3 regions of the Enterobacter sp. RIT637 genome follow, and region 2 is predicted to be linked to each of the others. Evidence: predicted binding sites of a transcription regulator. Region 2 holds the regulator's gene; each other region holds the start of a gene.

Region 1 (9,968 bases), on a different contig from region 2:
CGTCGCCATCCACGGGCCAAACGCGCCGGTCTGCCGCCAGTTTTTACCGGCGGTAAACCAGGTGTGCTGCCAGTCGCGGGCGGATCCGTCCATGTAGCAGCTGTAGCCCGCCACGTGGCGCAGGGCGTCGTCACGGCTGATGTTCTCCCCGCCTTTGCCGATGATCACCGCCAGCTCGCCTTCGTAGTCGAATTCGCTGGAGTGGCGCGGCTTCAGCACCGGCTCGTTGTGGCCGGTCTGTGAATCCGGGAAGCGGACAAACAGCGTCGGGGCCGGGTTATGCTGGTCAAACTCCTTGCGCTTGTCGGCGTAGTTCATGCCCACGCAGAGGATTTTTTCCGGCTGCACAATCACCGGTAAGAAGGTGATGGCGCTCAGCGGCACGTCCACGGCGTCGTTCAGGTAGCGGGTGGCCTGCGCCAGCCCGTTGCCCTGCAACAGCGCCTTAAGGTCGCTGTAGCGGTCGCCGAGACGGCGGCCTAAATCAATCACGCCGTCGGCCTGGACGATGCCGTAGCTGCGTTTTCCCTGGTATAAAAAGCTTGCGAGTTTCATTGTTCTTTCCTGAAAACTTAAACGAGGAAGTTGCCCAGAATCAGCAGTGAGATAGAGACGTTAATCGCCCCGCCGATACGGGTAGCAATCTGGGCGAACGGCATCAGGCTCATGCGGTTGCCTGCGGTCAGGATCGCCACGTCGCCGGTACCGCCCTGCCCGCTCTGACAGCAGGAGACGATGGCGACATCAATCGGGTGCATACCAATTTTTTTGCCGACGAAGAAGCCGGTGGCGACCAGCGCGGAAACGGTGCTGACAATCACCAGCAGGTTGCTGACGGTGAACGCCGCCACCAGTTCATGCCACGGGGTGATGGCCACGCCGACGGCGAAGAGGATTGGGTAGGTCACGGAGGTCTGGAAGAATTTGTACACCACCTGCGAGCCTTCCAGCAGGCGCGGAGAGGCGCCGTTGCAGAGCTTCACCAGCACCGCCATAAACAGCATGCCAACCGGAGCAGGCAGGCCAATCAGCTTGTGGCCGAGCATGCCCAGCATGTAGAGCAGCACCGCCAGCAGCGCGCCAGAGGCGATAGTGGTGACGTCCGCTTTGCCGGAAAACGCAGGCTGAGAGACGGTGGTATCGGCATTCGCGCGGTTAGGCATCAGCTGGCCTTCGCCGGTCAGGTGCGGGTAGCGCTTACCGAGCTGGTTCAGGCAGCCGGAGATGATGATTGCCGTCAGACCGCCGAGCATGACCATCGGCAGCACGCGGCCGAGCGCCACACCCTGGTCCATGTGCAGCAGGGTGGCATAGCCGATGGAAAGCGGGATTGCCCCTTCCCCGACGCCGCCCGCCATAATCGGCAGAATGATAAAGAAGAAGATCTGGAACGGCTCAAGGCCCAGCGCCAGGCCGACGCCCATCCCCACCAGCATGCCGACGATTTCGCCGCACAGCATCGGGAAGAAGATGCGCAGGAAGCCCTGAATCAGTACCGTGCGGTTCATGCTCATGATACTGCCGACGATAATGCAGCAGATATAGAGATAGAGAATGTTGGTGGATTTATAGAACTTGGTGGTGGACTCGACCACCACGTCCGGCAGCAGGCCGTAATAGACCAGCGCGGAAGGGATAAAGGTGGCGCAAATCGCCGCCGCGCCGAGCTTGCCGACAATCGGCAGACGTTTGCCAAACTCGCCGCAGGCAAAGCCGAAGAAGGCCAGCGTGGCCACCATCACCACGATATCGCTCGGCAGTTTTCCGCCCAGGCAATCAATGGCAATCAGCGCGCCCGCCAGAACGAACAGCGGCAGAGGAATAATCCCGATTTTCCAGGTATCCATAATATGCCACCAGCGCTCTTTGAGCGAAGGTCGCTGAATTTCAATCGGGTCGTGGGTAACAGAGAAAGAATCGTCAGTTGTGCTCATAATAAGCCCCTTGGTTATTTTGTGCGTTCAGCTTAGAGTCACAAAGGCTTACTTTATGTGAGGAATGGCATATTAAAAGCGAAGTTTTAATGGCAGCTATGGTTTTAATGGTTTCTTTTATTTAATGTGATTTATACCTTATTTATTGCCGTGGTTTTTATGGTTTCTTTTCTTAAGTGAACAAATAAATAACATTTATTAATTTAGCCTTAAGACGCCTGGCGTTTCGGATAAATCTTTTACAGGCGCTGCTGTGCAAGGGATCACAAGTTTTCCGCAAAGCGGACGTCACCACGAGAAAAGATGATATATTAGCCTGCCTTGTTGATACCCGGCGTGATAGTTATGAAAGTGTCATTTCAGATCAAGCTGTTTATTTCGCTGGTCGCTTTTTTCTCGGTACTGTTTGCATTACTGGGTGGATATTATTACGTCGACGTCGGAAGACAGCTTTATCAGGAAATGAGTGCACGTGCAAAAATACAGGCCGAAGAAATTGCGCTTATTCCTACTTTGCGAAAAGAAGTCGAACAGAAAGATATCAACGGCATCCGCGACTTTATGCAGAAAATAGCGGCCCACAGCGACGCCAGTTTTATTGTGATTGGCGATAATAAAGGGCTGCACCTGTTTCACTCGGTTTTTGCTGACCGGGTGGGCAAAACGCTGGTCGGCGGCGATAACGACGAGGTTCTGCACGGTAAAAGCACGACCACTATCCGCAAGGGCGGCCTGGGTATTTCACTTCGTAGTAAAGCGCCGATTTTTAACGATCAGGGGCACGTTGTAGGGATTGTCTCGGTGGGCTATCTCACCAGCTATCTGGACACCATCACCGTCAATAAAGTGGTTAACATTCTGATTGCCGCCGTGCTGCTGCTGATCGCCCTGTTTGTCTTCTCCTGGTTTTTCACCCGCAGTATTAAGAAGCAGATCTTCTCGCTGGAGCCACGCGAAATTGGCCTGCTGGTGCGCCAGCAGAAAGCGATGATGGAATCCATCTATGAAGGGGTCATCGCTATCGATGACGATCTACGCATCGAAGTGATCAACCAGGCGGCACGCAAGCTTTTAGGCTTAAGCCAGCCCGCCCGCGAGCTGCGCGGACAGCTGATTAGCCAGGTGATCGATCCTGTTCCGTTCTTCAATACGCAAACCATGCTGGCGAAAGACACCCATGACGAAATCTGCCGCTTTAACGATCTGACGGTCATTGCCAGCCGGGTAAGGATCATGCTGGAAAATTCGCTACAGGGCTGGGTGATCACCTTCCGGGATCGCAACGAGATCGACTCGCTCAGCGCCCAGCTCAGCCAGGTTAAACGCTACGTTGATAACCTGCGCATTATGCGCCACGAGCAGCTCAACCGGATGACCACCCTTTCCGGCCTGCTGCACATGGGCCGCTATGAAGAGGCGATTGGTTATATTCAGGCGCAGTCGGAACACGCGCAGGAGCTGCTGGACTTTATCTCGTCGCGCTTCAGCTCTCCGACGCTGTGCGGCCTGCTGTTAGGCAAAGCCGCGCGTGCGCGGGAGAAGGGCGTCGAGCTGAGCTTCGACCCCGCCTGCCGGATGGATAAACCCTTCCTGCCGCTGCTTGAATCGGAACTCATCTCGATTATCGGGAACCTGCTGGATAACGCGATTGAAGCGACACAACGCGCCCCGCTTCCGCATGCGCCGGTTGAAGTGCTGATCAAACTGAGCGAACAGGAACTCATCATCGAAGTCGCCGACCAGGGTATTGGCATCAAACCGGAGATCCGTGAGCGGATATTTGAGCGCGGTATTACCACCAAAACGCGCGGCGATCACGGTATTGGCCTGTATCTGATTGAAAGCTACGTCACGCAGGCGGGCGGCGCCATCGAAGTTGCGGATAACACGCCGCGCGGTGCCATTTTCTCACTGTTTATTCCCGCCACGGGAGCTGCCCGGCGTCCCGCACAAGAACTGGAAGATACTGATTATGCAACATGAACTTATCGACGTACTGATTGTTGAAGACGAGAACGAACTGGCGCAACTGCACGCGGAGCTGATCGGTAAACACCCGCGTTTGAGGCTGGTCGGGATTGCCTCTTCACTGGCTGACGCGCAGACGCAGCTTGAGAGCAAGCAGCCTCAACTGATGCTGCTGGATAACTACCTGCCGGACGGCAAAGGCATCACGCTTATCAGCAACCCAATGCTGGCTCGCGCCAACTGCTCGGTGATTTTCATCACCGCCGCCAGTGACATGGACACCTGCAGCCAGGCCATCCGCAACGGCGCGTTTGACTACATCCTCAAACCGGTATCCTGGAAGCGGCTCAGCCAGTCGCTGGAGCGCTTCGTGCAGTTTACCGAGCAGCAGCGGGTCTGGAAGATTGTCGACCAGCAGAACGTGGATTCCCTCTATCAATTGCAGGCTAAAAATTACCGTCAGGACAACGGCAGCAAAGGCATTGAAGAGAACACGCTGGCGCGGGTACAAACGCTGTTCAACGACAAGGCAACGCACTGCTTTACCGTGGATGAAGTCGTGAGTGAAACGGGTTTGAGTAAAACCACCACCCGGCGCTATCTGGAACACTGCGTGGAGGCGGGGTTTCTCAGCGTGGAGATGCTGTACGGGAAAATTGGGCATCCGAGGAGGATGTACAAACGTAGTGCGGTTTGATGAAACGTTCCCTCTCCCTGTGGGAGAGGGTTAGGGTGAGGGCAACAGCCCACGCTATCTTAAAACGTACCCATACAGCCGCTTAATCCCGTCGGCATCCTTCTCGCTGTAGACACCCTGCAGCTCCGGCGAGAAGCCCGGCAGCATGTTAATGCCCTCTTCCAGCGCCAGAAAATAGCGCTGTACCGCTCCGCCCCAGACCTCACCCGGCACCACACACAGCACGCCCGGCGGATACGGCAGCGCGCCCTCTGCGGCAATGCGTCCTTCGGCATCGCGAATACGCACCAGCTCCACGTTCCCGCGAATGTACTCCTGGTTAGCATCCTGCGGGTTCACCACAACGTCGGGGAAGCTTTCCCGGCGGAACATCGCCTTTTGCAGATCTTTCACGTTAAAGCTGACGTAGAGATCGTGCATCTCCTGGCACAGCTGGCGGATCGTGTAATCACGGTAGCGCACAGGATACTTCTGATAGATGGTCGGCAGCACGTCGGCCAGCGGTGTGTCGTCTTCAATGTGCTGTTCAAACTGTCCCAGCATCGCCACCAGCTGCGCCAGCTTCTCGCTGCTTTCGGCAGGGGTTAGCAGGAACAGGATTGAGTTGAGATCGCACTTCTCCGGCACGATGCCGTTCTCGCGCAGGTAGTGCGCCAGAATGGTCGCCGGGATACCAAACTCGGTGTAGTTACCGGTTTCGGCATCAATACCCGGCGTGGTCAGCAGCAGCTTGCACGGATCAACAAAATACTGGTCACGGGCGTAGCCGTCAAAACCGTGCCAGTTCGCGCCTGGCTCAAAGCTGAAGAAGCGACGCTCGCTGGCGATGGTGTGTGTCGCATGATCCTGCCACGGCCGCCCCGCCACCACCGGTGGGATAAAGGGTTTGATCATATGACAGTTGGCAATGATCGCCTTGCGCGCCTCAATCCCCAGCTCTACGCACTCCGCCCACAGCCTGCGTCCGCTTTCACCTTCATGGATCTTGGCATTCACATCCAGCGCGGCGAACAGCGGATAAAACGGGCTGGTGGAGGCATGCAGCATAAACGCATTGTTCAGCCGCTTGTGCGGGCAGAAGCGCGCCTGACCGCGGATGTGGTTATCCTTTTTATGGATCTGTGACGTTTGCGAGAACCCGGCCTGCTGCTTATGCACCGACTGGGTCACGAAAATCCCAGGATCGTTCTCGTTCAGCTCCAGCAGCAGCGGGGACGTTTCCGCCATCATCGGGATAAACTGCTCGTAGCCCACCCAGGCGGAGTCAAAGAGGATGTAGTCGCAGAGGTGGCCGATCTTGTCGATCACCTGACGGGCGTTGTAGATCGTCCCGTCATAGGTGCCCAGCTGAATAATAGCCAGACGGAACGGGCGAGGCGCATCGGCCTTTTCCGGCGCAACGTCACGGATCAGATTTCGCAGATACGCATCGTCGAAGCAATGCTCGTCAATCCCGCCGATAAAACCAAACGGGTTACGTGCCGCTTCAAGGTAGACCGGCGTGGCTCCCGCCTGGATCAGCGCGCCGTGGTGATTAGATTTATGGTTATTGCGGTCGAACAGCACCAGGTCACCGCGGGTCAGCAGCGCATTGGTGACAACCTTATTCGCGGCGGACGTGCCGTTCAGCACGAAGTAAGTTTTGTCCGCGTTGAACACCTTCGCCGCGAACTTTTGCGCATGCTTGGCGGACCCTTCGTGGATCAGTAAATCACCCAGCTTTACGTCGGCGTTGCACATATCGGCGCGAAACACGTTCTCACCGAAGAAGTCATAAAACTGCCGCCCGGCGGGATGCTTTTTGAAAAACGCGCCGTGCTGATGCCCGGGACAAGCAAAAGTGCTGTTGCCCATCGCGACATACTGGCTCAGGGTGTCGAAAAAAGGCGGCAACAGATCCTCTTCGTAACGGCAGGCGGCAGACTCCAGTTCCAGGAACTCCTGCGCTTTTCCTGCGATTACAGCAGTGACCCCTTCAGGAACATTCGTCGGCTCCTGCGAGAACATAAATACCGGAAGCTGAAAGCCCGTACGTTTCAGCAGCGCAAGGATGCCGCTACAGCTTTCAGCGACCGTAATGACGACTGCCGCCACGTCGGTAAAATCGGTGTTATCCAGCGTCACCATTTCCCGGTGAGTAGACACAGTAGAGACCAGCTCGCGGCTGACGGCAATTTTCATGGTTTTCATAGGCGCAGTTACCCTCACCGGGCGGTGAGACAGGGAGGAGAAAATTCGCGCAATAATGTCACCTTTTATTTTTAGGCGCAAGAAGGAATCAGTATGCACTTAGCCTTGCAAAGCTAAGCGTCATGCAGCGTTGTCGTGTCATAATCATGCAATACCAATGATTAAGTAACAGGAGTTAACGGTGGTAATTGGACCCTTTATCAACGCCGGTGCCGTCTTATTAGGCGGCGTACTCGGCGCAGTGTTAAGCCAGCGGTTGCCGGAGCGTATTCGCACCTCGATGCCCTCCATATTTGGCCTGGCCTCGTTAGGCATCGGCATCCTTTTGGTGATCAAATGCGCAAACCTGCCGGTGATGGTGCTGGCGACCCTCCTCGGCGCGCTCGTTGGCGAATTTTGCTACCTGGAAAAAGGCATCAATAATGCGGTAGGCAAAGCCAAAAACCTGATTGCCCGCCCCGGCAAGGCGAAACACGGCACGCACGAGTCGTTTATTCAAAATTATGTCGCGATAATTATTCTGTTTTGCGCCAGCGGCACCGGGATTTTCGGTTCGATGCAGGAGGGGATGACGGGCGACCCAAGCATATTGATTGCGAAGGCGTTTCTTGATTTCTTTACGGCCACCATTTTTGCCACCACGCTCGGCATTGCCGTTGCTGCGATTTGCGTGCCAATGCTGCTGATCCAGCTCGCGCTCGCCACCTGCGCCACGTTGATTCTCCCGCTCACCACGCCAGCGATGATGGCAGACTTCACCGCCGTCGGCGGCCTGCTGCTGCTGGCGACAGGGCTGCGCATCTGTGGGATTAAGATGTTCGCCGTGGTGAACATGCTGCCCGCACTGCTGCTCGCCATGCCGCTCTCCGCGCTCTGGACGCACTTTTTCGCTTAAGGATGCGGCGAAATGGTGAGAGATTGCGCAGTCTGTAACGAAAACAACATTTTTCGTTGACGGCAGGGGGCAGATCGGGTTTAATGCGCCCCGTTGCCCGGATAGCTCAGTCGGTAGAGCAGGGGATTGAAAATCCCCGTGTCCTTGGTTCGATTCCGAGTCCGGGCACCACTATTTAAAGAACCCGCCCAAAAGGCGGGTTTTTGCTTTCTGAGTCAACAACTTCTTGGTTTATCAGTAGTTCCCCCCCTTATCTATCCTCCGGCCCCGCTTCCTGGTGGTACAAAATGGGCATTATGATAAAGCCTACCAAAGACCGAAACGGCACCTACTAAACAGTGGACATATACCGGATTGCTCAGGGCCTCCGAAAACGTCCAGTCGTGCTGCACATCCGGCCTGATTGATGGTGAAATTCCCGACAAAAACGGCTGGCTTTCCGCTGGTGTTGCCCTTTCCCTACTTACTGCGTCCAATCAAGCCAGAACAGGCTTCTCATTGATGCCATTGAGCAAAAATCTGGTCTGATACTTCCGGTGATGCCCGGTGAAAGCCGTCTAGTCGGCCGGGGAGTGTAGCTGCAAAAAGCGACTTCTGCTTCAGACCCCGTAACTACATTGCTACTATATTGTGCATGCGTTGGCACGCATGGCTGTCAAAGGGAGCCGTTTATCAGTCTAAACAGACGCCGGTAAAGCAATTGAGAGGAATGACAATGGATGCAGCATTGCTTGACATGATGCGCTCAGGTGGAAGAAATAAAGCCTGGGCGGAAACTATGGTGAATATGGAAGCCAGGAAGCTGGTAAATACAGCCAATACACTGTCGGCTTTTCATCTCAGCGATGGTCTGACTCGAAGCTAGGTGTCTACAAATCAATCTCACTGGCCGCTAATGCGTATACTATTTTTGGCTTGTTATGGCGACCATGTACCTGGCGACTGTTTCGTTATATGCCCACAGACTATTACCGAAAGGTGAGCACACTGAGTCGCCCGCAGCTTACAATGAAAATAGCTGGTTATGGCGTGAAGGCTAAGATTATTTTTGATCTGTTTTCCGTCAGCGACCCGTCCCAGAATTAGTCAGCATTTTACGATAACGCCAGGATTTGTAGCCAAGTTTTGCTGGCGTTATATACCAGATAAAAGGTAGTACAATCAATAACGTGATCGCAAGTGTCAGGCTTGTGTCCTTCGATGCAAGTAAAAGAGTTAAAGCCAGTATGATGAAGGCAATAATAGTTATCCACTTCATTGCCTTAAAACGATTGGCCAGATCATGAGTTACGCTATCAAACGAACCACCGTAATTCTCAATATTGTTTTTAAGCTTTTGAAGATCTCGTTTACTAAAACCCGATTTTAAAAGTGCTTCTTCGCTGGTCATCCTGTTATCTGTCCCATAACTCACTGAAACCTTTGACGAAATTTAACTTAATTTTATGGATAAATCGCTAGTTGACGATAATTATCAAATTTATATATATATCAAATAGTTGAAGATATCTTAGAGGGGCGGCATCCCGTCTCTTCAACCGTGCCCATACAAGGTCCTTTCTGTCGTTTTGAGCCATAGTAAATCCATAGCTAAAACAAGGATGTTGGCCGCCTCCATATTTCTTTAAACTCAGAATACCGCCCGCAAGTCAGTTTTATGCTTTTGGTTTCTCCCCACCCTAGGGATCGTTCCCACCTGCGTCCAGCAGTTTGTTTTTAAAGATAAACAAACACGCCTCGTTGAAGTTCTCCGCTCCCAGGCGTTCCGAGAGCGTCGTTCGTTTGCGATAGAGGCTTTTCACCGACGTATTCAGCTCATCGGCAATGGCTTCCATCGACATCCCTGCCCTCAGCAACCGCAGCATGATCGCTTCGTGCGTGCTAAGCCGTAAATTTAGCAGCCACCGCGTGGTCAGGCGTCTGCCCTTCATATTGAGCACCAGATTAAACAGCGAGGCCATATCCGGCGCGGTGAGCGACGCGTTCATAAATAACTTCATACTGAGCAGATTCTCCTCGCGGTGTCGCATATCAAGCATAACGCAGCAGATTGTTTTTTTCGCTCTGGCCGGATGGCGTATCAGGTAATCATATAAACGGAGCGGAGAACGACTATCAATCAAGACAGAATATTCATCTGCACCGTTATCAAATATCTTTCTATCAATCCTGTCGAGCAGGATAATATCCGGAAAAAAAATCCGCATCCCCCGCACAAGGTAGCGATCCTGAGTCACTAACACTATTGAAGTTGCCACTAACCATCCCTTTTTAGATTAAAGCA
Region 2 (9,968 bases):
CAGAAAATATTGATCGCATTTGCATATTTTTGTGTGATGCAGATCACGTAAAATGGCGCTATTACCAATCGTTTGCGCGGTAACAACTGTTTCAATTTCGTAAAATTAGGTAAAAGGCTGGTCTCCGTTCATACTGCTCTTTAGAATCAAGCCATTCGCTTTTTATACTGCGCTTTGTTAAGGAATTCTCATGCTCAAATCAACACTGGCGGCTGTTGCAGCTGTGTTTGCTCTTTCTGCCGTTTCCCCTGCTGCGCTGGCAGCCAAGGGTGACCCTCACGTCCTGCTGACCACCTCCGCAGGGAATATTGAGCTGGAACTGAACAGCCAGAAAGCCCCTGTTTCTGTGAAAAACTTCCTCGACTACGTGAACAGTGGGTTCTACAACAACACCACCTTCCACCGCGTGATCCCGGGCTTTATGGTGCAGGGCGGCGGCTTCAACGAGCAGATGCAGCAGAAGCAGCCAAACCCGCCGATTAAAAACGAAGCGGACAACGGCCTGCTGAACAAGCGCGGCACCATCTCCATGGCGCGTACCGCAGACAAAGACAGCGCGACCAGCCAGTTCTTCCTCAACGTGGCGGATAACGCCTTCCTTGACCACGGCCAGCGTGACTTTGGCTATGCCGTCTTCGGTAAAATCGTGAAAGGGATGGACGTAGCGGACAAGATTTCTCAGGTGCCTACTCACGACGTCGGCCCGTATCAGAATGTCCCGTCAAAACCGGTCGTTATCCTCTCCGCGAAAGTTCTGCCGTAACTCTTCTGAACGCGGGTTTCTTCTGCCCGCGTTATGTCACCCTCCCTGCGAAAGCGCGTTTTGCTGCTTATACTTGTGGCAAACGGACTATTCAGGGAGGCGTTAAGTGAAAAAACTCACCGACAAGCAAAAATCCCGTCTCTGGGAACAGCAGCGTAGCGTCAATTTGCAGGCCAGTTGTCTCCTTGAAAAAGGTCATGGTCCCTCAGCGCCCCATATTGAGACGCTGGCGCTTGGGCCATCCGCGCCCGGGTTGCCCCATCTGTGCCTGATTCACCGCCATCTGTACCACAGCGAGATGAAGCAGGCCGGCGAATTCCGTACCGACGATATTTTTAAGGGTGACATTCCCTTCTGCCATTTCGAGTACATCGAGAAGATGGGCAACGAGCTGATGGCGGCGCTGGAAAGCGAAAAGTATCTTGTGGGTCTTGAGAAGGCGGCGTTTGTTGACCGGGTTAGCCACTATTATTGCGAAATTAACATGCTGCATCCTTTTATGCGCGGCAACGGTATTGCCCAGCGCGTTTTCTTCGAGCAGCTGGCGCTCCACGCGGGCTACGCGCTGGACTGGCGCGATATCGATCCTGAGCAGTGGGTGGCGGCTAACCGAAGCGGCGCAACGGGAGATTTGACCGCGTTAAACGCTATCTTTGCCAAAGTAGTGAGCGAAGCGCGGGAATCTGAGTAGAATAGGGCGGCATTTTTTCGGGAGCCGCCATGATTCTGCTGATTGATAACTACGATTCCTTCACCTGGAACCTTTACCAGTATTTTTGCGAACTGGGTGCTGAGGTGGTTGTCCGCCGCAACGACGAGATCGATCTCGCCGATATCGAGACGCTGGCTCCGCAGAAAATCGTGATTTCGCCGGGGCCGTGTACGCCGTCGGAGTCGGGTATTTCTCTGGATGTAATCCGCCACTATGCCGGCAAGCTGCCGATTCTGGGCGTCTGCCTGGGCCATCAGGCGATTGCTCAGGCGTTTGGTGCCACCATCGTGCGCGCCGCCAAAGTGATGCACGGGAAAACCTCTCCGGTCACGCACTCCGGCACCGGAGTATTCACGGGGCTTAATAATCCGTTAACCGTGACGCGCTACCATTCTCTGGTTATTGACCCGCCTACGCTGCCCGCCTGCTTTGAGGTCACCGCCTGGAGCGAGACGCAGGAGATCATGGGTATCCGCCACCGCGAGTGGGATCTCGAAGGCGTGCAGTTCCACCCGGAAAGTATCCTCAGCGAGCAGGGGCACGCGCTGCTGGCAAATTTCCTCAATCGCTGAATATCTGTTGCCTTGCTGTGATTTTTTATGCATATTTTGTGATTATATTTTCACAATCACTGTGACATAAAAATGGATGGTCATGACATGGCAACTGAACAACCAGCAATTACCCGCGCAACATTTGATGAAGTGATCCTGCCGATTTATGCACCGGCTGAGTTTATCCCGGTGAAGGGGAAAGGCAGCCGCGTCTGGGATCAGCAGGGCAAAGAGTATGTTGATTTCGCGGGCGGCATTGCGGTGACGGCGCTGGGCCATTGCCATCCCGCGCTGGTGGAGGCGCTGAAAACCCAGGGCGAAACCCTGTGGCACACCAGCAACGTGTTCACCAACGAACCGGCGCTGCGCCTGGGACGTAAGATCATCGATGCCACTTTCGCGGAACGCGTGCTGTTTATGAACTCCGGCACCGAAGCCAACGAAACGGCGTTTAAGCTGGCGCGCTACTACGCCACAACGCGCCACAGCCCGTACAAAACCAAAATCATCGCCTTCCACAATGCCTTCCACGGACGCTCTTTCTTTACCGTCTCCGTTGGCGGCCAGCCGAAATACTCAGACGGATTTGGCCCGAAACCGGCCGATATCGTCCACGTGCCGTTTAACGATCTGCACGCGGTGAAAGCGGTAATGGACGACCACACCTGCGCGGTGGTGGTCGAGCCTATTCAGGGCGAAGGCGGCGTGACCGCTGCGACGCCGGAATTCCTGAAAGGGCTGCGCGAGCTGTGCGACGAACATCAGGCACTGCTGGTCTTTGATGAAGTCCAGTGCGGGATGGGGCGTACCGGGGATCTGTTTGCCTACATGCACTACGGCGTGACGCCGGACATCCTGACCAGCGCCAAAGCGCTCGGCGGCGGTTTCCCGGTGAGTGCGGTGCTGACGACGCAGGAGATTGCTTCCGCGTTCCACGTCGGCTCTCACGGCTCCACCTACGGCGGTAACCCGCTGGCGAGCGCCGTGGCGGGAGCCGCGTTTGATATTATCAATACGCCTGAGGTGCTGAACGGCGTTAGCGCGAAGCGTGAGCTGTTCGTGAAGCATCTCCAGCAGATTAACGATGAATATAATGTGTTCAGCGAGATCCGCGGCATGGGGCTGCTGATTGGCGCCGAGCTGACGCCGCAGTACAAAGGCCGCGCGCGTGATTTCCTGCACGCCGCCGCGCACGAAGGGGTGATGGTGCTCAATGCCGGGCCGGACGTGATGCGCTTTGCGCCGTCGCTGGTGGTGGAAGACAAAGACATCGAAGACGGGTTAACCCGCTTTGCCGCGGCGGTCGCGAAGATCGTTAAAGGCTAATACTCGGTTCGCTTTAACCGGCGCGTTAACCAAATACCGTGATGCGGGCGCTGACGCCATGCCACCGACGAAATGGTGTGCATGGTGTTCAGATGCCCGAGAACGCGCTGCAAATGCTGCTCCAGCGTGCTCATTGGCCCGTGGGTTAACGTCTCCGGCGCTTCCAGAATATTCGAATCCCCCGCCTCGCCCGGCGAGTCATACTCCAGACGCTGCTGGCACCGCTGCAACGCAATTTCACACGACTGCAAATAGCGCTGCGCCAGATCCGGCGTCAGCATCGTGTGCTCGCGCGCCAGTGTGGTCATGGCGTTAATGTGCTCGACGATAAACTGGCTGTGCGTCACCCACAGCTTCATGTCTGCCAGATAGTGCGAGTTAAAGCCCGGCTCCTGCATCGCCTGGTTGAGCGAGTTAAACAGGGCGTTGTGCGCCTGGTTGACCTTCATCCGCTGATACGCCAGCGGGGAGGGCTGCGGGTCGTCGCTGAGGATCAGGCGAATGGCCTGCTGGTCGGCCTCCAGCGCATCATGGGCGTTCTGCCTGAGCAATCCGCTCTGCCACTGCGGCCACAGCCAGACCATGCCGCCGAAGGCAATCAGGCAGCCAATCAGCGTATCGACCAGCCGAGCCACGATAAACTGCTCGCCGTTGAGCGTGAGCAGCTGCAGGGTGTACACCGCCGTGACCGTAAAGCCCACCATTGCCCAGCCGTAGTTTTTACGGATGATCAGATAGCTCACCATGGTGATCGCCAGCATCCCGACCAGCGTATAGCCTTCCGGCACGTGGAAGTGCAGCGTCACGCCCGCAATAATCAGCCCGGCCAGGGTTCCGCCAGCCCGGTGGAAGATACGCACTCGCGTGGCCCCGTAGCCGTTCTGCGTCACAAACAGCACGGTCATTAAGATCCAGTAGGGTTTCGGCAGGTGCAGCGCCATGCCCATCAGGCTGGCAATGCTCAGCATCACGCTTATCCGCGCCGCGTTGCGCAGGGCGGCGGATTTCAGTGACAGATAGCTTTTGAGCGCGGGCAGCAGCGGCAGACGTTTCTGCTTATCCGCCATCAGGTCACGCGGATAAAGCGGGCGCTGCGTGCGCAACACGCGGGCGATGCGGCTGAAGTGCCAGGCGGCAAACTGGCCTACCGGGTTATCCGGATGCTGACGGGCGATTTTCTCCAGCGCGCCGAGCTGTTTGTCCATGTTGAAGCGCGTGGGGTAGCGGTGATAGAGGATATCGTCAGCCAGAACCCTCAGCCGCGCGGCGACGGTCTGCGCGTTCCAGCGGATCACCGCTTCGGCATGGCTGCGCTCCACCAGCTTTTGCACCTCCTGCGGGTGGTGAAGGCTGACGGAGATATGCTCCTGCAGGTCCAGCCCCACCTGGAAGGTGCGCAGCAGCCGTTTGTATTCGTGGTTCTTGTTGGCGGCGAGCATGTGCAGCTGTTGGTAGCACTGGCTAATCAGGTCTACAACCTTTTGCTGGCGCGTCAGCAGCGGCGGCAGGGATTTCTCCGGGTCGGTATGCTGGGTGAGCAGGGTGTATTTGGCCTCGCAGTAATCCGCAAGCTGCACATAGAGCAGGCTCAGGGATTCACGCAGCGGCTGCTCCCGCCACAGCCAGAACCAAAACCAGTTAAACACCCCGTACCAGAGCGTGCCAAGGGCGTAGATCAGCAGCGGCTCCCACACCGGCATATTCCCGGCGAGGCTTAGCGTGAAAATGGCCGCAATCAGCGAGGCGGGCAGCAGTCGCGCGTGCAGCGAACTGATTTCCGCCGTCACGCCAAGCGTCATCGCCAGCACGGTCAGGATCAGCGGCAGCGGGATATCACGGGCAAGCAGGAGCTGTACCGCGAGACTACAGCCAGCAAACAGGCAGCCACCGATAATGAGGCGTTTGAAAAAGCGCTTATGCGGCGTGTCCAGACCGGCAATGTTGCAGCAGGCAGGCACGAGGGAAAACAGCAGACCTTGCTGAAGATGTCCGAGGATCAGGCCTATGGCCACAGGAAGGCACAACACCAGCGTTTGTCGCAGTGCGTAGTTAACTTCCGGGTGATAGATCAGCCTGCGCCACATGGGGAGTAGAGACAAAAACGGCGTGACACCTTGCGATGGCACGCCGTTTGAGCGGAATTAACGCGTTCCGTAAACCACGATGGTTTTACCGTGGGCGGAGATCAGGTTCTGGTCTTCCAGCATTTTCAGGATACGGCCCACTGTTTCACGGGAGCAACCGACGATCTGACCAATTTCCTGGCGGGTAATTTTAATTTGCATGCCGTCAGGGTGGGTCATGGCGTCTGGCTGTTTCGCCAGGTTCAGCAGGGTCTGCGCGATACGGCCGGTCACGTCCAGGAAGGCGAGGTTACCCACTTTCTCAGACGTCACCTGCAGACGGCGTGCCATCTGGGAAGAAAGACGCATCAGGATGTCAGGGTTAACCTGAATCAGCTGACGGAATTTCTTGTAAGAAATTTCAGCCACTTCACATGCTGTCTTTGCACGAACCCAGGCGCTACGTTCCTGGCCCTCTTCAAACAGGCCCAGTTCACCGATGAAATCGCCCTGGTTCAGATAAGAAAGGATCATCTCTTTCCCTTCTTCATCTTTGATCAGCACTGCCACCGAGCCTTTAACGATGTAATACAACGTTTCCGCTTTTTCACCCTGGTGAATCAGCGTGCTCTTCGATGGGTACTTATGAATGTGGCAATGAGACAAGAACCATTCGAGAGTCGGGTCTGTTTGCGGTTTGCCAAGCACCATGCGCTGTTATCCTCTGTTATAAGCTGTCACCAGAGTCATCAGATGCATCCGGACTCTGGGGTTGCAATCGAATTCTTACCCATACCCTGGGAAGTCGGCTGTCGTAACGTTTCGCAGCCAGTAAAGTTTGATGTCCTCTGCATACATGTGTAACGTCAATGTATTACTGTAGCATCCAGAGTGTTTTAGCATAGCTTTTGCCGCGTGTCTCCTGGTGTCTCGCTTCAGCATGATGCAGGTCGCCTTCCGTTGCGAGAAATGTAATGCACGCGTAATCTGTCACCAAAAATGCAACGTTGGAGTTAATGAATATGCAAGCGCGTGTGAAATGGGTTGAGGGTTTAACGTTCCTGGGCGAATCTGCTTCTGGACATCAGATTTTGATGGACGGTAACTCCGGCGACAAAGCCCCAAGCCCGATGGAGATGGTGCTGATGGCGGCGGGCGGATGCAGCGCAATTGACGTGGTGTCGATTTTGCAAAAAGGCCGTCATGATGTGACCGATTGCGAAGTGAAGCTTACTTCCGAACGTCGCGAAGAGGCGCCGCGCCTGTTCACGCACATTAATCTGCACTTTATCGTGACCGGTAAAGAACTGAAGGATGCCGCAGTATCGCGCGCCGTAGACCTTTCTGCGGAGAAATACTGCTCAGTGGCGTTAATGCTGGAGAAAGCGGTAAAAATCACGCATTCGTATGAAGTGATCGAGGCGTAAAAACAAAGCCCGGTGGCGCTGCGCTTACCGGGCCTACAACTGCACGAACGTAGGCCGGATAAGCGAAGCGCCATCCGGCAACAGACGTTACGCGATCTGCTTCCCTTCCATCAGTCGCTGGACCAGCGGCGTCATAATTAACTCCATCGCCAGCCCCATTTTTCCGCCCGGCACCACCAACGTATTCATGTGCGAAATAAACGAGCCCTGCAGCATCGCCAGCAGCCAGGGGTAATCAATGCCTTCGAGGTTGCGGAAGTGGATGACGACAAAGCTCTCATCCAGCGACGGGATGCTTTTAGCCGCAAACGGGTTGGAGGTATCTACCGTCGGCACGCGCTGGAAGTTGATGTGGGTGCGGGAGAACTGCGGCGTCAGGAAGTTAATGTAATCTTCCATGGAACGCACGACGGAATCCATCACCGCTTCGCGAGAATGCCCGCGCTCGCTCATGTCACGCGTCAGCTTCTGGATCCACTCAAGGTTAACGATCGGCACCACGCCGACCAGCAGATCCACGTGGCGCGCGACGTCATGTTGAGGCGTGACCACGCCGCCGTGTAGCCCTTCGTAAAACAGCACGTCGGTCGGCTCCGGCAGCGGCTGCCACGGGGTGAACGTCCCCGGTACCTGGTTCCAGGGAACTGCTTCGTCGTAGGTGTGCAAGTATTTGCGGGACTGCCCGGTCCCGCTCTGCCCGTATTCGCGGAAGGTTTGTTCCAGCAGGCCGAAATCGTTGGCTTCCGGCCCGAAATAGCTGATGTGCTTGCCCAAATCGCGCGCCTTGCGGATGGCCATGTCCATTTCCGGGCGCGTGTAGCGGTGAAAGCTGTCGCCCTCCACCTCTGCCGCCCGGAGATTCAGCTGTGCGAAAATCTTGCGAAAAGCGAGGCTAGTGGTGGTGGTTCCCGCCCCACTTGAGCCCGTAACGGCAATAACCGGATGTCTGGCAGACATAGCAACTCCCTGACTGGAAAGGTTTACAGATCAGCCGTGAAACGCGTTGCGGGGCATGATATTGACCGTCTCATGCAGTTCGGACCACACCAGCACCACGTCGCCGCTTTTCAGCTGGCGCTTAACATCGCTGACCTTTTGTTCGAGCGAACGTTCTTGTTCACCATAATCGGTGCCTTCACGTAATACAAAGCTTTCAATCAGATTATCGAGCGTTTCGGGAGCGAGATCCTGCCAGGGGATAATCATTTTTTACCGTCCAGAAAAGAGGTGAGCCAGTCAGGGATGCGGGTTTCCAGCCACATTTTCGGCCTGCGCAGCGTGCCGCCAACAAAGCCCACGTGCCCGCCGTACTCGGTGAGCTGATACTGCACGTTGGCCGGTAAATGCTCCGGTGCCGGAATGGAGTGATGATCCATAAACGGATCGTCTTTGGCGTGGATGATGAGCGTCGGCGTGGTGATTTGATTCAACAGCGGCATGGCGCTGCACTGACGGTAATAGTCAATCGCATCGGCAAAGCCGTGGATCTTCGAGGTGATCAGATCGTCAAACTCACGCAGACGCTTCACGCGCTTGAGCTGCTGCAGGCTAACGGGCAGGGTGTCCGGGTAGGCCTTCAGCTTGCGCGCGGCGTTGGCCTTCAGCAGGTTGAGCAGATAGCGCTGATAGACGCGGGAAAACCCTTTTTCCATGTGGTAGCTGCACTGCTCCAGCATAAAGGGGGCGGAGACAATAACAGCGGCATCCAGCGGGACCGCATCACCCTCTTTCGCCAGCAGGCAGGCCAGCATATTACCGCCCAGCGAGTAGCCCACCGCCGCCGTTGGCACCGTGCCAAAGTTTTCTCTCAGCCAGTGCAAAAACCAGGTGCCGTCTTCGGTTTCGCCGGAGTGATAAATGCGCTTCTGGCGATTCGGCTCGCCGCTGCAGCCGCGAAAATGCATCACCACCGCCAGCCAGCCGCGGGCTTTCGCCGCCTCGATTAAACCGTGGGCGTAGGGACTGTGCAGGCTGCCTTCCAGACCATGAAACACCACCAGGCGAGGTTTGTGTCGGGCCTGCTCCGGCGCTTCGCTCCAGGCGAGATCTAAAAAGTCGCCGTCCGGCAGATCCAGGCGCTGCCAGTGCGGGGTGAACTGCACCTTGCGGCGGATCAGGCGCGGCAGCATGGTTTGCAGGTGGGGGTTAGCCACGCCGCGCATGGGCACGAACTCTGCGCTCTCTTCGGCTGCAATGTCGAAGTCTGATGGAATGATTTGGGTCATAAGGGCGATGCTGATTCTTGTCAGAAATTTACTATACCTTCCGAATTGTACCCCGTTTAGCCTGGATTTCCGAACCATGAACTGATCCCGATCACAAATCTTTACCTTGATTATTACTCTCAGGCTAATGATTCAGCTCTACGCTTAATTGATGCCTTTCTCGCCAGAGCGCAGACTTTACTCAACGTTAAGCAAATCAGAATGATTAGCTGAATCAGGAGGTTAATAATGTTATCTGGGCAAACACCCACCCGGCACTGGAACACGCGACGCTCGGAAAAAGCGCGTCGCCTGGCCTCCGTACCGGTGCAGGGCAAAGTACTGCCAACCGGCGATCTTGTCGCCATGCTGGAAAAACTGATCGCCCCGGGCGACAAGGTCGTGCTGGAAGGCAACAACCAGAAGCAGGCGGATTTCCTTTCCCGCTCGCTCGCTGAAGTGAACCCGCAAATCGTTCACGACCTGCATATGATCATGCCAAGCGTTGGCCGCAGCGAGCATCTGGATATCTTCGAGAAAGGCATCGCCCGCAAACTGGACTTCTCCTTCTCCGGGACGCAAAGCCTGCGTATTTCGCAGCTGCTGGAAGACGGTCAGCTCGAAATCGGTGCGATTCACACCTACATCGAACTTTACTCACGCCTCTACGTCGACCTTTCGCCAAACGTGGCGCTGATTGCCGGTTTTAAAGCCGACCGCAAAGGCAACCTCTACACCGGGGCGAGTACCGAAGATACCCCGGCGCTGGTGGAAGCCGCCGCGTTCCACGACGGCATCGTCATCGCGCAGGTGAACGAGCTGGTGGACGACGAGTGCGATCTGCCGCGCGTCGATATTCCGGGCTCCTGGATCGACTACGTGGTCGTTGCGGACAAGCCGTTCTTTATCGAACCGCTGT
Region 3 (9,968 bases), on a different contig from region 2:
CGCAGGCGTTCTTTACCATTATTCTCGGCGCGTTTGTATTTGGCGAACGTTTACAGGGTAAGCAGCTGGCGGGGATCACGCTGGCGGTGTTTGGCGTGCTGGTGCTGATTGAAGCCAGCCTGAACGGCCAGCATGTGGCCCTGCTGGGCTTTATGCTCACGCTGGCGGCGGGGCTGAGCTGGGCCTGCGGGAACATCTTCAACAAACTGATTATGCAGCATGAAGCGCGTCCGGCGGTGATGTCTCTGGTGGTATGGAGTGCGCTTATCCCTGTTATCCCGTTTCTGGCGGCATCGTTTATTCTGGACGGCCCGGACCTGATGCTGAAAAGCCTGGTCGAGATCGATCTCACAACCATCCTGTCGCTGATTTATCTGGCGTTCGTCGCCACGATTATCGGCTATGGCATTTGGGGTTCGTTGCTGGGGCGCTATGAAACCTGGCGGGTGGCGCCGCTGTCTCTGCTGGTACCCGTGGTGGGGCTGGCCAGCGCAGCGTTGCTGCTTGATGAAAAACTCAGCGCGCTGCAGCTCTTTGGCGCGGTGCTGATCATGGGCGGACTCTACATTAACGTGTTTGGTTTGCGCGTGCGTCGGGCGACGCGAGTCAGGAATTAGGGCACAAAAAAGCCCCGCGGTTGCGGGGCAAAACGAATCAGAAGCCGTGCTGATTGTAATACGGCACGCCTAATTCGTCGGATTTGTCGCTGCCGGCACCCATATGATTGAAATCAAAAGGTGACTGGTCATGTGCTGACGGCAAAATCATCGAGTCACGATTATTTTGCTGCGTTGCACTGGGCGTTTGCTCCGCGAAGGTCTGGCTGGAAAATAGCACCAGCAAGGCGAGGGCGGCGGAGACGGTAACTTTCATGATTTCCTCGGTACGTCTTTACAGGCGTTGTTTAACTACAGTGTTTTAACGGATAGAGATATCGGGATTCACCCGGCATGCTGGTGATACGATACTTATGAGGCGGCACATCAAAGTAGTTCTTAAACGTGCGCGTCAGGGTTTGTTGCGATTCAAATCCGTAACGCTCCGCCAGATAAAGGATCGGCTCATTGCTTTCTTTCAGTTTTTGGGCAATTTCCGTCAGCTTGCGGCTGCGAATATATTGACCTAATGAATGACCGGTCTCTTTTTTGAACATCCGTTGCAGGTGCCATTTTGAGTAACCTGAACGCTCTGACACTTTTTCAAGGGAGAGCGGCGATTCCAGGTTGTCCTCGATCCAGTCCAAAATGCTATGAATGGTGATAGCGTCAGTATTGCGTCTGGACATCGTCATACCTCTTTTTCTGTTTACGGCAGTATTTTCTTAAGCAAAAGCTCAAGCGTTGCCACTTCATCTGCCGTTAAGTTTTTTGTTAGTTCCTGATGCAGTGTTTGTCCTACGAGTTGATGACATTGCTCACACATGGCCGCGCCGTCGCTGGTCAGTTTGATCAGCACGCCGCGTTTGTCATTCGGGTTAGGGCTTCGTTCTATCCATCCTTTGCAGACGAGACGATCCAGCATGCGGGTTAACGCACCCAGATCGACAGAGAGCACCTTTTTCAGCTCAACCGGCGTGATACACACTTCGCAGCGAATGGAACACAGCACTTTGAACTGTGTTGCGGTGATATCCAGCGGTGACAGATAGTCGTTGAGCAGGCGATCTTTTTTTTGGTTAACCATGTGAATAAGACGGCCCAGTGGAATGATGTCGTTAAAGAGATCGCTGGTGCTTTTCACAATGGTTGCCCTGGCAAGTAGTTTAGTCACGGCAGATATTATTGCTCAGGCAAGTATAAGTCAACTGAATGAATCGGCGGATGCCACGAATTGCTAAAACGTTTCATGAACTTTTTTTGAGTGCTTTCAAATCATATACATAACGCAGGGTTATCATTGCAGTGAGAAAATAATGGTTACGTTGTGATAATGGCTGAAGGTCACACTTTCACCCTATAATTGCGGTGATGAATATGGATAAGGACAACGACGCATTATGTTGGATTTGATTAAAGCAATTGGCCTCGGGCTGGTGGTGTTGCTGCCGCTGGCGAACCCGTTAACGACGGTGGCGCTTTTTCTGGGGCTGGCAGGGAACATGAACAGCGCAGAGCGCAATCATCAGTCGATGATGGCCTCTGTCTATGTGTTTGCCATCATGATGGTGGCCTACTATGCAGGACAACTGGTGATGAACACCTTTGGGATCTCGATTCCCGGCCTGCGTATCGCCGGGGGGCTGATTGTGGCCTTTATCGGATTCCGTATGCTGTTCCCCGCGCAAAAAGCGCATGAATCACCGGAAGCGGCCAGCAAATCCGAAGAGCTGGAAACAGAGCCCAGCGCGAATATCGCCTTTGTGCCGTTAGCGATGCCGAGCACGGCGGGGCCGGGTACAATTGCGATGATCATCAGTTCCGCCTCAACGGTGCGTGACAGCTCAACGTTCCCGGACTGGGTGCTGACGGTTGCGCCGCCGCTGATTTTCGCGCTTATCGGTATTATCGTGTGGGCGTCCCTGCGTAGTTCAGGCGCGATTATGCGCTGGGTGGGCAAGGGCGGTATTGAAGCGATTTCACGCCTGATGGGCTTCCTGCTGGTGTGCATGGGCGTGCAGTTTATTATTAACGGCGTGCTGGAAATTATTAAGACCTATCATTGATGTCTTGCCCGGCGGCGCTTCGCTTGCACGGGCCTACGGGTTTTGTAGGCCGGGTAAGGCGAAGCCGCCCCCCGGCACAAACAAACCTCACCCGTGTTGACCCTGTTCCTCGAGCGCTACCGGCCATTTACGGAAGATAAGTAGCGACCAGATAAGCGCCACAAGTGCAGGGATTGCCCCCAGATAGCCAATTGCCGACATCGACACGTGCAGGCTAATCTGATTTCCCAGCAGCGCGCCCGCCCCAATCCCCAGATTGAAAATCCCTGAGAAGAGCGACATCGCGACGTCCGTAGCATCCGGTGCCAGCGCCAGCACTTTCACCTGCATGCCCAGACCGATAATCATGATTGCTACACCCCAGAACAGGCTGAGGATCGCCAGATGGCTTTCGCTACCCGCGGCAGGCATCAGCAACAGCAGGCAGGCCAGCAGCAGGCCAATGGCGCTGCTCACCAGCGTTGACGCGTGCTGGTTGCCGAGCTTACCAAACAGAATACTGCCGACAATGCCCGCGCCGCCCAGAATCAGCAGCAGAACCGTGGCGAAGTTGGCGCTAAAGCCCGCAACAACCTGCACAAACGGCTCAATGTAGCTGTAGGCCGTGTAGTGGGCTGTCACCACAATCACCGTAAGCAAATAAATGCTCAGCAGCGCAGGGCGTCGCATCAACAGCGGCAGGCTTTTCAGCGAGCCGGAATGTTCGCTCGGCAGTTTTGGCAGCAGCTTGATGAGGCAGACCAGCGTGATCAGCGCCCCCATGCCGATGGCAAAGAAGGTGGTGCGCCAGCCGAAGTATTGCCCAACGATGCGGCCAATCGGCAGGCCGAGCACCATCGCCAGCGCGGTACCGGTGGCAATCAGGCTCAGCGCCTGCGCGCGTTTCCCCGCCGGAGCCAGGCGAATAGCGAGCGACGCGGTGATCGACCAGAACACCGCATGGGCAAAGGCAATACCGATGCGGCTAATGACCAGCACCGTAAAATTCCACGCCATAAACGACAGCACATGGCTGGCGATAAAGACCACGAACAGGCCAATCAGCAGCTTTCGCCGCTCCATCTGGCTGGTCAGCAGCATAAACGGCAGCGACATTAGCGCGACCACCCAGGCGTAGATGGTCAACATAATGCCCACCTGCGCCGTCTCTATCTGGAAGCTGTCGGCTATGTCAGACAGCAGCCCAACCGGCACAAATTCAGTGGTATTAAAAATAAACGCAGCGATGGCGAGCGTGACCACACGTAGCCACGCGACCCTGCGGGAAACCGTGTTTGTTGTCATAGCGATGTCTGGGATTGATTAACGATGAGGAGACGATCTTAAAGCGTTAAACGGCGAAAACTCAACCATAATGTGACCTTAATCACAAAATTTACCGTGTCACAGCGGTAGCGGCGGGCGAGGTTTTCCGTGAAGATAAAGAACAACATAACGATAACAGGCGGTAAGTCGATGCAGGAGATTGATTTTTATCTGGTAGATGCGTTCAGTGATACCTCATTTGGTGGCAATCCGGCGGCGGTTTGTCCGCTTAACGCATGGCTACCGGATGAGACGCTACTCAACATGGCGCAGCAGCATAACCAGTCCGAAACCGCATTCTTCGTGTGCGGTAAAGGTGGGATTGAGCTGCGCTGGTTTACCACCTTAACCGAGGTCAATCTCTGTGGACACGCGACGCTTGCCGCTGCGTATGTGCTGTTTAACGAGCTGGACTACCCGGACTCGCGCATTCACTTTGAGACCGCCTCGGGCCGCCTGACGGTCAGCCGGGAAGGTGACTGGATTACACTCGATTTCCCGGCCTGTCCGACGCAGGAATCGACGCCGCCGCCAGAGATGCTCGCGGCATTGGGGATCAACCACTACGTTGAGGCCCGAAAGGGGCGCGCCTGGGTGGTGGTACTGGAAAATCGCGAGCAGGTTGAAGCCGTGACGCCGAATTATTCCGCCATGACGCCAGGTGAACATAAAGTTGCCGTCACCGCGCGTGGAGGAGAGGGTGAGTACGACTTCGTCAGCCGTTTCTTCTCACCGGGCGTTGCCGTACCTGAAGATCCTGTCACCGGCTCTGCGCATACGATGCTCATTCCTTACTGGAGTGAAACGCTGGGGAAAACGACGCTGTTTGCGCGTCAGGTGTCGGCCCGCGGCGGCGATGTGCGCTGTGAACTGAAAGGTTCGCGGGTGATGATGAGCGGCCAGGCATCACTTTATCTGAAAGGCACAGTATTTCTGCGCTAGAAAAAAGAGGAAGAGACCATGCAGGAAATAGATTTTTATCTGGTAGATGCCTTCAGCGACAGGGCGTTCGGTGGCAATGCGGCGGCGGTTTGCCCGCTGGAAGAGTGGCTCCCGGACGAGACGCTGCTCAACATGGCGAAGCAGCATAACCAGTCGGAAACGGCCTTCTTCGTGCGTACGGATAGCGGCTTTGAGTTGCGCTGGTTTACCACGCTTGATGAAATTAACCTCTGCGGACATGCCACGCTGGCGGCGTCCCACGTCATTTTTGAATATCTCGACTACCCGCATACCGAAATCACCTTCTCAACGCGTTTTGTTGGCGACCTGACGGTGAAACGCAACGGGGACTGGCTGACGCTCAATTTCCCGGCATGGTCGACGGAGGTTGTCGACAATCCGCCCGCGTTACTCTTCAGCGCGCTGGGCATTAGCGGCGCGAAAGAGGTCCGCGCTGGGCGCGATTACATGGTGGTGCTGGAAAGCCAGCAGCAGGTGGAAGCCTTAACGCCGGATATCGCGGCAATGATCCCGCTGGATAAAATGGTCTGCGTCACGGCGCCGGGGGACTCGTATGACTTTGTCAGCCGCTTCTTCTGTCCGGGTGAAGGCGTGCCGGAAGATCCGGTGACGGGATCGGCGCACAGCATGCTGATTCCGTACTGGAGCGAAAAGCTGGGTAAAACCTCCATGAATGCCCGTCAGGTGTCAGCCCGCGGCGGGGATCTGCGCTGCGAATTGAAGGGTGATCGCGTGCTGATTGGCGGACAGGCGACGCTGTATTTGAAAGGGCGGATCTTTTTGCGCTAGCTGATAGCGATATAAGTTAACGCTATGAAACACAATGGCAGGGCTGCGCTATGTTAAAAGAAAAATAGCAAGGAGCCTGCCATGTATTCCATCACCTCTGAATCTGCCCGTCATCCGGACATCCTCACTCTGATTGCTGCCCTTGACCGCTATCAGAGCGAACTTTACCCCGCAGAAAGCAACCACCTGCTCGATTTGGCCGATCTGCCGGACGCGTCGCTGATTTTGATGATTATTCGCGACCAACAGCTCAACGCCGTCGGGTGTGGTGCCGTGGTGCTGAACGGTGACGGCACGGGAGAGATGAAGCGGGTGTATATCGACCCGACCCACCGTGGGCAGCATCTTGGGGAAAAGCTGCTGGCCGCCCTTGAGGATGAGGCCCTGAGCCGGGATTGCCATACCCTCCGGCTGGAAACGGGGATCAAACAGCATGCCGCTATCCGTCTGTATCAGCAGTGCGGATACGAACTGCGGCCGGCGTTTGCCCCGTACGTTGAAGATCCGCTAAGCCTGTTTATGGAGAAGGCGCTGGTGGTTGACGTTCGTTTAGCAGCTCTATAAAGGCTTCAAGCTGGCGAGTCATCGCCCCGCGCCGCCACACCAGCCAGGTGGTGAGCCAGCGCCAGTTTTCCGCCAGCGGCCACGCTTCAACCTGATGGTGCCCCGGCATGCTCTCCAGCATCGATCGGGGCATTAATGCGATGCCCGCCCCGGCAATCACGCAGGCGAGCATGCCGTGATACGACTCCATCTCATGAATACGCCCCGGCGTGGCTCTGTCGGCATGAAACCAGCTTTCAAGATGTCGGCGATAGGAGCAGTTCGCGCGAAAAGCGTAAACATCGCTGCCGCTGACCTGGGTGGCTTTTGAGACTTCAACGTGCCCGGCGGGCGTCACCAGCATCATCTCTTCCCGATAAACCGGCATCCCTTCCAGCTCCGGATGGGATAGCGGCCCGTCAACAAATGCGGCGCTCAAGGTGCCTTCCAGTACCCCATCAATCATCGTCCCGGATGGCCCGGTGGACAGCGCAAACTGAATGCGCGGATAGCGCTGGTTAAACTGTGCCAGACTCTCCGGGATGCGCACGGCGGCTGTGCTCTCCAGCGCGCCGAGGGCAAACAGCCCCTGCGGTTCGTCCCCGGCGACAACCATCCGCGCCTCGTCTACCAGCGCCAGGATCTGCCTGCTGTAGCGCAGAAAATTATGCCCGGCTGGCGATAAGCGCAAGCGCTGGTTCTCTCGGATAAACAGCTCGACACCGAGATCCGCTTCAAGCTGGCGGATGCGGGTGGTCAGGTTCGACGGCACACGATGCACCTTCTGCGCCGCCTGAGTGATGCTGCCGGTTAGCGCGACGGCGTTAAACATTTCAAGCTGAGTTAAGTCCATAGCGTTCTCGATTCGTGAATAAGGTGGTCATTATTATTCATTTTTAAGAAATAGCAGAGTGGGCCACAATGAATCAACTGTTATTGCGAGGAGAACATCATGACCCTTTCATCTGCTACTCATGCACGCTCTGTAAACCCGGCGACGGGCGAAACCCTGGGCACGTATCCCTGGGCGACAGCCGACGATGTCGAACGCGCCATTGCCCAGGCCGATGCGGGCTTTCGCCAGTGGCGTCGCGAAAGCGTTTCCCATCGCGCACAGAAGCTGCGCGATCTGGGCGCCGCTTTGCGTAAACGCAGTGAAGAGATGGCGCGGATGATGTCCCGCGAAATGGGCAAACCCATTCTGCAGGCGCGCGCGGAGGTGGCTAAATCCGCCAGTCTGTGCGACTGGTATGCCGAACATGGACCGGCAATGCTGAATGCTGAACCTACGCAGGTCGAGAATCACAACGCGGTCATCGAGTACCGCCCGCTGGGGCCGATTCTGGCGGTAATGCCGTGGAACTTCCCGCTCTGGCAGGTGCTGCGAGGCGCGGTCCCCATTCTGCTGGCGGGGAACAGCTATCTGCTGAAGCACGCCCCGAACGTGCTCGGCTCCGCAGATCTGATTGCGCAGATTTTTGCTGATGCCGGTTTTCCTCAGGGCGTGTTTGGCTGGGTAAACGCCACCAACGACGGCGTCAGCCAGGCCATTAACGACCACCGCATCGCTGCAATTACCGTCACCGGCAGCGTACGTGCCGGGGCGGCAATTGGCGCTCAGGCGGGCGCGGCGCTTAAAAAATGCGTGCTGGAGCTGGGCGGTTCCGATCCCTTCATCGTCCTGGACGATGCCGATCTGGATCTGGCGGTGAAAGCCGCAGTGGCGGGACGTTATCAAAATACCGGGCAGGTTTGCGCGGCGGCGAAGCGTTTTATCGTTGAAGCGGGCGTGGTTGATGCCTTTACCCAACGCTTTGTCGATGCGGTCGCGGCCCTGAAGATGGGTTCGCCGGAGACGGAAGAGAACTATCTTGGCCCGATGGCGCGCTTCGATCTGCGTGATGAACTGGATCAGCAGGTGCAGGCGACGCTGGCAGAAGGGGCGACCCTGCTGTTGGGCGGAGAAAAACTGGCTGGGGAGGGCAACTACTACGCGCCAACCGTGCTCGGCAACGTCACCCCGAACATGACCGCGTTCCGCCAGGAGCTGTTTGGCCCGGTGGCGGCAATCACGATTGCCAGGGATGCGGACCATGCCTTAGCGCTGGCTAACGACAGTGATTTTGGTCTGTCTGCCACGGTCTTTACCGCGAACGACGCGCTGGCGGAAAAATTCTCCCGCGAGCTGGAGTGCGGCGGGGTGTTTATCAATGGCTACAGCGCCAGCGATGCCCGGGTGGCCTTTGGCGGCGTGAAGAAGAGCGGCTTCGGTCGCGAGCTTTCACATTTCGGCTTGCACGAGTTCTGCAACGTGCAGACGGTCTGGAAGGATCGCGTGTAATTTATCGCCCGCCTGTTATTTCGGCCCTCATTACGAGGGCCGTTGTCATTATTCTGCAATGGTTCTGTCATTTTCGTTTCGTAGACTCGCTCGCGTCTAACGTATTGTTACAGAAGAAAATTATGAACCTAACGCAAATTTTTCGCCGTATTGCGCAGCGCCTCATCCCCCGTCAATTTGGTCTGCTGGCCGGCATTTTTTGTATTATTGGGCTTTTCTCCGCACTGCAACTCTCCTGCACGCTTCTGCTCACCGCCTCTCTGAAAGATGCCCAGCGCAACGAACAGCATAACCAGCTGGCGTATCAGCAGCAGGGCAAACTGGATCAGGCGCGCGTTTCCCTGCTGGCCGCAAGCGATCTGCTTAATCGCTCCGGCGTCTGGTTTATGCAGGATAAAGAGACCGGCTCGGAAGGGAGCTGGCACAGTCTGATGGACGAGGCGCAAAAGGCGCTTGACGACTCTCATCAGGCATGGACGGCGTGGCTGGCACTCCATCCGGCGAAAGACGAGGCGCTGGTGAACAGCTATCAGCTTTTCTACGGTGCCATTAAAGAGCAGGCGGAAGGGTTGATTAAAACGAATTCCATTGATGCTTTTTTTGCTGTTCCCGCTCAGGCTTTTCAGACTGACTTCAACGATAACTATGCGCGTTACCAGCAGCTGAGCGAGAAACAGGCCATACAGGGGCGGCAGACGCTGGTGGCGCAGCTTTCGGATCTGCAAAGGCTATTCCTGTTTGCGCCCGTTGTCCTGCTGGCGATTGCCATTCTGGTCTGGTTCGGGATGGCGAGGTGGGTCATTACGCCGCTGCGTCGGTTGATTGCACATATCAACCAGCTTGCAGCGGGCGATCTGTCCGGTACACCGCCAGATATTGCCTGCTTCAACCGGGAGATTGACCAGCTCAGCGGCAGTGTAAATACCCTGCAGCATGGGCTACAGAAGCTGGTATCGCAGGTCAGCCACGCCACGACTTCAATGGTCGAGAACATTGGCTCCCTGGCGCAGGGGAATCAGAAGCTGTTTCAGCAGTCGGTACGTCAGGCGAAAGAGCTTGAGGATGTCACGGCGAATATCGCCGCGCTGGAAATGCATGTTGAAGGCAACACCGGCTATGCGAAACTCGCCAGCGCCCGCGCGGATGAGGCGCGTCATGCTGCGGCAGGCGGCGACCAGATGATGTCGACGGTGAATGCCTCCATGCAGGCGATCGTTGACCGATCCTCAGAGATGCGCGGGATCGTCGCCATGATCGACAGCGTGGCGTTCCAGACCAATATTCTCGCCCTGAACGCGGCCATTGAAGCGGCACACGCGGGCAATCAGGGGCGCGGCTTTGCCGTGGTCGCCCGTGAGGTGGGGC

The links. Region 2 encodes CRP, which controls carbon source genes, mostly activating them, when cyclic AMP is high. Its sites were predicted from a motif close to ATGTGANNNNNNTCACAT; they were not measured.
Region 1: K5E19_RS14700 (2-hydroxycarboxylate transporter family protein) is a predicted target of CRP. The motif match lies at 2,059-2,076, and genes of this name have one in related genera.
Region 3: K5E19_RS03695 (sugar transporter) is a predicted target of CRP. The motif match lies at 4,017-4,034, and genes of this name have one in related genera.

The regions. Positions count from the first base shown of each region.
Region 1 covers NZ_JAIHAZ010000009.1:100,904-110,871, reverse strand. Annotated here, with positions in the region: gene K5E19_RS14705 (fumarylacetoacetate hydrolase family protein) at 1-555, opposite strand, end outside; gene K5E19_RS14700 (2-hydroxycarboxylate transporter family protein) at 573-1,934, opposite strand; gene K5E19_RS14695 (sensor histidine kinase) at 2,280-3,917, shown strand; gene K5E19_RS14690 (response regulator) at 3,907-4,599, shown strand; gene K5E19_RS14685 (ornithine decarboxylase) at 4,654-6,789, opposite strand; gene K5E19_RS14680 (DUF554 domain-containing protein) at 6,971-7,684, shown strand; tRNA gene K5E19_RS14675 (tRNA-Phe) at 7,780-7,855, shown strand; gene K5E19_RS24395 (hypothetical protein) at 8,400-8,549, shown strand; gene K5E19_RS24390 (hypothetical protein) at 8,600-8,770, shown strand; gene K5E19_RS14665 (hypothetical protein) at 8,748-9,074, opposite strand; gene K5E19_RS14660 (helix-turn-helix domain-containing protein) at 9,364-9,891, opposite strand.
Region 2 covers NZ_JAIHAZ010000011.1:82,884-92,851, forward strand. Annotated here, with positions in the region: gene ppiA (peptidylprolyl isomerase A) at 191-763, shown strand; gene K5E19_RS16040 (putative adenosine monophosphate-protein transferase Fic) at 870-1,454, shown strand; gene pabA (aminodeoxychorismate synthase component 2) at 1,484-2,047, shown strand; gene K5E19_RS16050 (aspartate aminotransferase family protein) at 2,135-3,355, shown strand; gene K5E19_RS16055 (YccS/YhfK family putative transporter) at 3,352-5,439, opposite strand; gene crp (cAMP-activated global transcriptional regulator CRP) at 5,497-6,129, opposite strand; gene K5E19_RS16065 (OsmC family protein) at 6,441-6,845, shown strand; gene K5E19_RS16070 (phosphoribulokinase) at 6,933-7,802, opposite strand; gene K5E19_RS16075 (YheU family protein) at 7,833-8,051, opposite strand; gene K5E19_RS16080 (hydrolase) at 8,048-9,070, opposite strand; gene mdcA (malonate decarboxylase subunit alpha) at 9,299-9,968, shown strand, end outside.
Region 3 covers NZ_JAIHAZ010000002.1:8,241-18,208, forward strand. Annotated here, with positions in the region: gene eamA (O-acetylserine/cysteine exporter) at 1-617, shown strand, start outside; gene marB (multiple antibiotic resistance protein MarB) at 655-873, opposite strand; gene marA (MDR efflux pump AcrAB transcriptional activator MarA) at 905-1,285, opposite strand; gene marR (multiple antibiotic resistance transcriptional regulator MarR) at 1,306-1,740, opposite strand; gene K5E19_RS03690 (MarC family NAAT transporter) at 1,997-2,662, shown strand; gene K5E19_RS03695 (sugar transporter) at 2,750-3,946, opposite strand; gene K5E19_RS03700 (PhzF family phenazine biosynthesis protein) at 4,118-4,909, shown strand; gene K5E19_RS03705 (PhzF family phenazine biosynthesis protein) at 4,928-5,719, shown strand; gene K5E19_RS03710 (GNAT family N-acetyltransferase) at 5,801-6,283, shown strand; gene ptrR (putrescine utilization regulator PtrR) at 6,237-7,115, opposite strand; gene sad (succinate-semialdehyde dehydrogenase) at 7,215-8,603, shown strand; gene K5E19_RS03725 (methyl-accepting chemotaxis protein) at 8,726-9,968, shown strand, end outside.